2 regions of the Streptomyces sp. NPDC107498 genome follow, and region 1 is predicted to be linked to the other one. Evidence: riboswitches for the same ligand, from Rfam matches in the RefSeq annotation. Region 1 holds a riboswitch; the other holds the start of a gene.
The links. Region 1 has a riboswitch for S-adenosylmethionine ahead of ACZ66Z_RS14925 (aminotransferase class V-fold PLP-dependent enzyme). Riboswitches for the same ligand answer to the same signal wherever they lie in the genome.

Region 1 (3,400 bases):
GTACGTACGACCTGATCGCCATGGTCCGGGTGCCGCGCCACGACGACCTGGCGGACGTGATCCCCGGTCGCATCAGCAAGATTCCGGGCGTCGAGGCCACGGACACGCACGTCGCCTTCCGGACGTACTCCCAGCACGACCTGGAGGCGGCCTTCGCCATCGGCCTGGAGTCCTGAACACCGCGCACGCGACACGGCCGAAGGGGGCCTCCCGACCGGGAGGCCCCCTTCACCCGTACGAGTGAGCGATCAGCCGCGGTCGGGGACGCAGCGGCCGTCCTCGGTGCGGTACTTCCACTGCGCGCCGTCCCGGACGAGCTCCTTGACCGCGCCGACGAACCGCTCCACGTGCTCGTCCGGCGTGCCGGCGCCGAAGCTCACCCGGATGGCGTTGAGGGAGCGCTCGCCCGGGTTCGCCTCGGGCGCGCCGCACTCGCCCGGGTCCTGCGGGTCGCTGCCGAGCAGGGTGCGGACCAGCGGGTGGGCGCAGAAGAGGCCGTCCCGGACGCCGATGCCGTACTCGGCGGAGAGCGCGGCGGCGAAGTGGGAGCTGTTCCAGCCCTCCACGACGAAGGAGATGACGCCCACGCGGGGCGCGTCGTCGCCGAAGAGCGAGAGCACGCGCACCTCGGGCACCTCGGCCAGGCCCTCGCGGACCTTCGCGATCAGGTGCCGCTCGCGGGCGACGAGGGAGTCGAAGCCGGCCTCGGCGAGCGCCTTGCAGGCGGAGGCGATCGAGTAGACGCCGATGACGTTCGGCGAACCGGCTTCGTGTCGGGCCGGGGTGGTGTGCCACTCCACGTCCACACCGCCGTCGGCCCGACGGGCCACCTTGCGGGACGCTCCACCGCCCGCGAGGTAGGGCTCGGAATCCTGCAGCCAGTCGGCGCGGCCGGCCAGGACGCCGGAGCCGAAGGGCGCGTACAGCTTGTGCCCGGAGAAGGCGACCCAGTCCACGTCCAGCTCCCGCACGGAGACGGGGTGGTGGGGGGCCAGCTGGGCGGCGTCGAGCACGATCCGGGCGCCGTGCGCGTGCGCGGCGGCGGCGAGCTCCTTCACCGGCCACAGCTCGCCGGTGACGTTAGAGGCGCCGGTGACGCAGACCAGGGCGGGGCCGTGGGGGTCACGGTCGGCGAGCGCGCGCTCCAGGGTCTCGACGGCCTGGGCCGGGGTGCGCGGCGCGTCGAGGTAGGTGACGCCGGCGTCCCTCCACGGCAGCAGCGAGGCGTGGTGCTCGGTCTCGAAGACGAAGACCTCGCAGCCGGCCGGGAGGACCTGGGCGAGCAGGTTCAGCGAGTCGGTGGTGGAGCGGGTGAAGACGACCTGGTCGCCGGGGCGGCAGTCGAGGAACTCGGCGACGGTGGCGCGGCTGTTCTCGAAGAGGTCGGTGGAGAGCTGGGAGAGGTAGCCGGCGCCGCGGTGGACGCTGCCGTAGTAGGGGGCGTAGGCGGCGACGTCGTCCCAGACCCGCTGGAGGGCCGGTGCGCTGGCCGCGTAGTCGAGCGCCGCGTAGGTCACCTCGCCGCCGGTGACGAGCGGGACGGTCACGTCCCGGCCGAGGACCGGCAGCGGGGCGTCGCAGCAGGGGTCGGCGGAATCGGCGGCGACGGTCGGGGCGGTGACGGCGTTCGGGCGTGCGGACATGGCGGTATCTCCCGGCGGGCGGTGCGGAATGGCTTCGGTGAATCCCGTACGCGGCCGGGTGCGGCGGGGTACGGGTGATGCCTCGGAGGACACGGGGGTACGCGGAAGGGACCCTGTTCCGAGGGTGAAGTAGGGGCGGAGTCGCCCTATCGCATTCGCTTGCTCACGGAAAAAGCTCCTCGACTGACCAGGACCCCTGGTGTTCGAGGGATCCGCGCTTGCCGTAGACCTCGCTGCCCACGGCCTGGTCATCACCCGGGGCACCCCGCCACGGAAGGAGGGTTGCCGGACAGCAAGCCGGGGCCAAAACGCTGTCACTCGTGACCTGTGGAGCATCCTGCCACATGATCGCCGAAGCGCACGACCCCGGTCCGCATGGTGGACCGGGGTCGTGCGCCGCACGGGTCACGCGTTGCTGGCGGCGACCCATCGCTCCAGGGACCGGAGGGCCGCGCCGGAGTCGATCGACTCGGCCGCCCTCGCGATGCCCGCGCCCAGCCGCTCCGCCAGGGTGCCCGTGCCGGGCTCCAGGGCGGTGAGCGCCGCCGCCGCGTTGAGCAGCACCGCGTCCCGCACGGGACCGGTCTCCCCCGCGAGCAGTCGGCGGGCCACGTCGGCGTTGTACGAGGCGTCGGCGCCGCGCAGGGCCTCCAGGGGGACGAGCTCGATGCCGACGTCCCGCGGGTCGAAGCGCTCCTCGGTGACGCCGCCGTCCCGGACCACCCAGACCCGGGAGGTGGCGGTGGTCGTCAGCTCGTCCAGGCCGTCGTCGCCGCGGAAGACCAGGGCGGAGTTGCCGCGCTCGGCGAGGACGCCGGCGACGATCGGCGCCATGCGCGGGTCGGCGACCCCGACGGCCTGGGCCTTCACCCGGGCCGGGTTGGTCAGCGGACCCAGGACGTTGAAGGTGGTCCGGATGCCCAGCTGGCCGCGGGCCGCGGCGACGTGCCGCAGCGAGGGGTGGAACTTCACGGCGAAGCAGATGGTGATGCCGGCTTCCTCGGCGACCTCGGCGACCCGTCGCGGGGTGAGGTGGAGGTTGATGCCGAGCTTCTCCAGGACGTCGGAGGAGCCGGAGGCGGAGGAGGCGGCGCGGTTGCCGTGCTTGACGACCTTCGCCCCCGTGCCGGCGACGACGATGGAGGCCATCGTGGAGATGTTGACGGTCTTGGCGCCGTCGCCGCCGGTGCCGACGATGTCGACGGCGGGGCCGGGCACCTCGATGGTGTTGGCGTGCGCGTACATGGTGCGGACGAGGCCGGTGATCTCCTGGACGGTCTCGCCCTTGGCCCGCAGCGCCACCATGAAGCCGGCGATCTGCGCGTCGGTCGCCTCGCCGCTCATGATCAGGTCCATCGCCCAGGCGGTGTCGTCGGCGGAGAGGTCCTTGCCGTCGAGCAGACCGTTCAGCAGGACGGGCCAGGAGCGGCCCGCCGACGTGGGTCCTCCAGCGGGGGTCGCAGCGCTCATGGCAGCTCCTGGTGATCACGTGACGGATACGGTCCCACCCTATCCACCCCCGGGGACGGCAAAGAGCCCCGTCCATCGAATGGACGGGGCTCCTGCCGTGGCGACCTTCAGGTCAGGCGTTCGGGGAGATCAGTGGTGGCCGTGGCCGCTCTGGATCTCCTTGTACTCCTCGACCGTGGGCTTGGCGACCTGGCTGTCGTCGCCGTAGTAGCCCTTGTTGAGCTTGACCCGGAGCTTCTCCATCGCGCCGATCTTGCGCTCCACGCCGTTCTCGTCGACGGCCGGCG
Region 2 (3,400 bases), on a different contig from region 1:
CGAGCACAGTAGCCATGGGGCGAACCTAGCCCGTCCCGTAAACGCTCAAACGTACGTATACGAGACAGGCTGATCCGGCCACGCTCCGTCACCGCGGATCGATGCCGCCGATCGATCGCCGCGGATCGTCGCCGCCGATCGATCGCGGGTGCCCCGTCCCGTCTCATGCCACGCGGCGCTGCGCGTACTCCGTGATCTCGGCCATCGGGGGGCGCTCCTCCGTGTCCACCGCGTACGTGCGCGGCTCGAAGCCCTGCCGGCCCCGCTCGAACTGCGTCAGCCTCGGCCGCACCAGGTGGCCCCGCGAGAGCCGCAGCTGCGCCGTCCGGTAGATCGCCGCCGCCATCCGGCCCAGCGCCTGCCCGTCCTGGTGCCGGTGCTTGCGCACCCCCACGTCCACCTGTGCGAGCGCGTCCAGGCCCACCGTGTGCAGGGCGTCCACGAGCAGTCCCAGCTCCACTCCGTAACCGACGGGGAACGGCAGCCGTTCGAGCAGGGAGCGCCGTGCCGCGTACTCGCCGCCCAGCGGCTGCACGAAGCCCGCCAGCCGGGGCCAGTGCAGGTTGAGCAGCGGACGGGCCACCAGCTCCGTGACCCGACCGCCCTGACCGGGAGTGTCTCCGAACGGGCGGTCGTACATCGCCTTCACGAAGTCCACGTCCGGATCGGTGAGCAGCGGGCCCACGATCCCCGTCACGAAGTCCGCCGAGAAGTCCCGCAGGTCCGCGTCGACGAAGCACACCACGTCCCCGCTCGTCACCATCAGCGACCGCCACAGGACCTCGCCCTTGCCGGGCACGGTCGGTATCCGGGGGAGTATCGAGTCCCGCGCGACCACCCGCGCCCCGGCCGCCGCCGCCACCTCCGCCGTGCGGTCCGTGGAGCCCGAGTCGATCACCACCAGCTCGTCGACGAGCGGCACCGCCTCCGTCATCAGCTCGCGACGGATCACGGCGACGATGTCCCCGACCGTCGCCTCCTCGTTCAGCGCCGGCAGGACGACGCTGACCTTCGTGTTCCGCTTGGCGGCGAGGATCCGCTCCAGCGGTCGGTCCGCCACGGACCAGGACCGCCGGTCCAGCCAGCGCTCCACCTCTTCCAGCACGTGATCTCCATCTCGCGGTTCGGACGGCCGGTTCAAGCGTCCGGGCCTTCGGTTACAGTCTTGAACAACGCGGATGCCCGATGCACGTCGGGGTGCCGACCGCGTCGGAGCGCAGGAACGAAAGTCCACCGCGCTTCACAATCGAATACCGCTCATCCAGAGGGGCAGAGGGAAACGGCCCGTTGAAGCCCCGGCAACCCTCCAGTCGGTTACCACTCGTCCTCCAGCGAGGTCCCCGGCTAGGGAAGGTGCCAAATCCGTCTCATGGCGAAAAATTCGCCATTGGGAAAGATGAGGAGAAAGGGCCTCGCCTCCATGGCTGTACAGACCGTTACCCCCACCACCGTCGACCTCGGTCCCGCGTCCGGGCTCTCCTGTCGCGAATGCGGTGAAGTCTTCCCGCTCGGTCCGATCTTCGCCTGTGAACTCTGCTTCGGACCGCTCGAAGTCGCGTACGACCTCCCCACCGGTGACCCCGAGGCGCTGCGCAAGCAGATCGAGGCCGGTCCCGCCAACATCTGGCGCTACGCCCCGCTGCTGCCCGTCCCGGCCGACGTCGCCGAGAAGCCGAACCTGAACCCCGGCTGGACCAAGCTCGTCCGGACCGACAACCTCGCCCGCGAGATCGGCGTCGCCCCCGGCAAGCTCTTCGTCAAGGACGACTCCGGCAACCCGACCCACTCCTTCAAGGACCGGGTCGTCGCCCAGGCCCTCGAAGCCGCCCGGGCCTTCGGCTTCACCACGCTCTCCTGCTCCTCCACCGGCAACCTGGCCGGCGCCGTCGGCGCCGCCGCCGCCCGTGCCGGCTTCCGCTCCTGCGTGTTCATCCCGCACGACCTGGAGCAGGGCAAGGTCGTCATGGCGGGTGTCTACGGCGGTGACCTCGTCGCCATCGAGGGCAACTACGACGACGTCAACCGCTTCTGCTCGGAGCTCATCGGCGACCCGCTCGGCGAGGGCTGGGGCTTCGTGAACGTCAACCTCCGCCCGTACTACGGCGAGGGCTCCAAGACGCTCGCGTACGAGATCTGCGAGCAGCTCGGCTGGGTCGTCCCCGACCAGCTCGTCATCCCGATCGCCTCCGGCTCCCAGCTCACGAAGATCGACAAGGGCCTCCAGGAGCTCATCAAGCTGGGCCTCGTCGAGGACAAGCCGTACAAGATCTTCGGTGCCCAGGCCGAGGGCTGCTCCCCGGTCTCCGCCGCCTTCAAGGCCGGGCACGACGTCGTCCGGCCGCAGAAGCCGAACACCATCGCCAAGTCGCTCGCCATCGGCAACCCGGCCGACGGCCCCTACGTCCTCGACATCGCCCGCCGGACCGGTGGCGCCGTGGAGGACGTGAACGACGAGCAGGTCGTGGACGCGATCAAGCTCCTCGCGCAGACCGAGGGCATCTTCGCGGAGACCGCGGGCGGCGTGACCGTCGGCGTGACGAAGAAGCTCGTCGAGGCGGGTCTGATCGACCCGGACCTCACCACCGTCGTCCTCAACACCGGCGACGGACTCAAGACCCTGGACGCGGTGGCCGACACCTCTCAGGCGACCGCCACCATCCGCCCGAGCCTGGACGCGTTCCGCGACGCCGGCCTGGCGCTCTGAAAGGTTGAAGAAGACATGGCCGTGAACGTCCGCATCCCCACCATCCTCCGCACCTACACGGGCGGGCAGTCCGAGGTCCAGGCCGAGGGCGCGACCCTCGCCGAGGTCATCGCGGACCTGGAGAAGAACCACACGGGCATCGCCGCCCGCGTCCTGGACGACCAGGGCAAGCTGCGCCGTTTCGTCAACGTCTACGTGAACGACGACGACGTGCGCTTCGAGCAGGGTCTGGAGACGGCCACCCCGGCCGGCGCGGGCGTCTCGATCATTCCGGCCGTCGCCGGAGGCTGACCGCCGAGCGCGGTGCCGGCGGCTGCTGAGCCCCTTGCCTTACCAGTCAGTACGAATTGCCCCTTCCGCGCGATAAGCGGAAGGGGCAATTCTGCATGGTTGAGCGCGGTAGAGTTGGGGAAGTCCCCTCCGCTGCCCATGCCGGGCGCATATGAGAATGCGTCTCCGCACGACAAGAAGCAGCCAAAGTGTGTGCGCGTTGTGTACCTTCTGCGCGCTTTGCCGGGCCCGACTTGCCCCGTGATCCTGGGGATCCTCCCCAATTCCCCTTTCCGCCGCGCCCAGAATTCTCGGTCGAATGACCTGTTGCAGAGGGCAGTTGGGCAGATACATTCAGCCGCGGTCGACGCGTTCCGGCGCAGAGGTCTGACCCGGGTCCGCGAAGTGCGGGTCCCGCGCAAGGGC

Region 2: another riboswitch for S-adenosylmethionine. It lies ahead of thrC (threonine synthase); the one in region 1 lies ahead of ACZ66Z_RS14925 (aminotransferase class V-fold PLP-dependent enzyme).

The regions. Positions count from the first base shown of each region.
Region 1 is NZ_JBVJPE010000007.1:124,761-128,160, reverse strand. It holds gene ACZ66Z_RS14930 (Lrp/AsnC family transcriptional regulator) at 1-176, shown strand, start outside; gene ACZ66Z_RS14925 (aminotransferase class V-fold PLP-dependent enzyme) at 249-1,643, opposite strand; SAM riboswitch class IV at 1,853-1,969, opposite strand; gene trpD (anthranilate phosphoribosyltransferase) at 2,049-3,113, opposite strand; gene qcrB (cytochrome bc1 complex cytochrome b subunit) at 3,243-3,400, opposite strand, start outside.
Region 2 is NZ_JBVJPE010000031.1:15,685-19,084, forward strand. It holds gene ACZ66Z_RS33655 (alpha,alpha-trehalose-phosphate synthase (UDP-forming)) at 1-16, opposite strand, end outside; gene ACZ66Z_RS33660 (glucosyl-3-phosphoglycerate synthase) at 164-1,105, opposite strand; SAM riboswitch class I at 1,255-1,403, shown strand; gene thrC (threonine synthase) at 1,397-2,704, shown strand; gene ACZ66Z_RS33670 (MoaD/ThiS family protein) at 2,720-2,995, shown strand.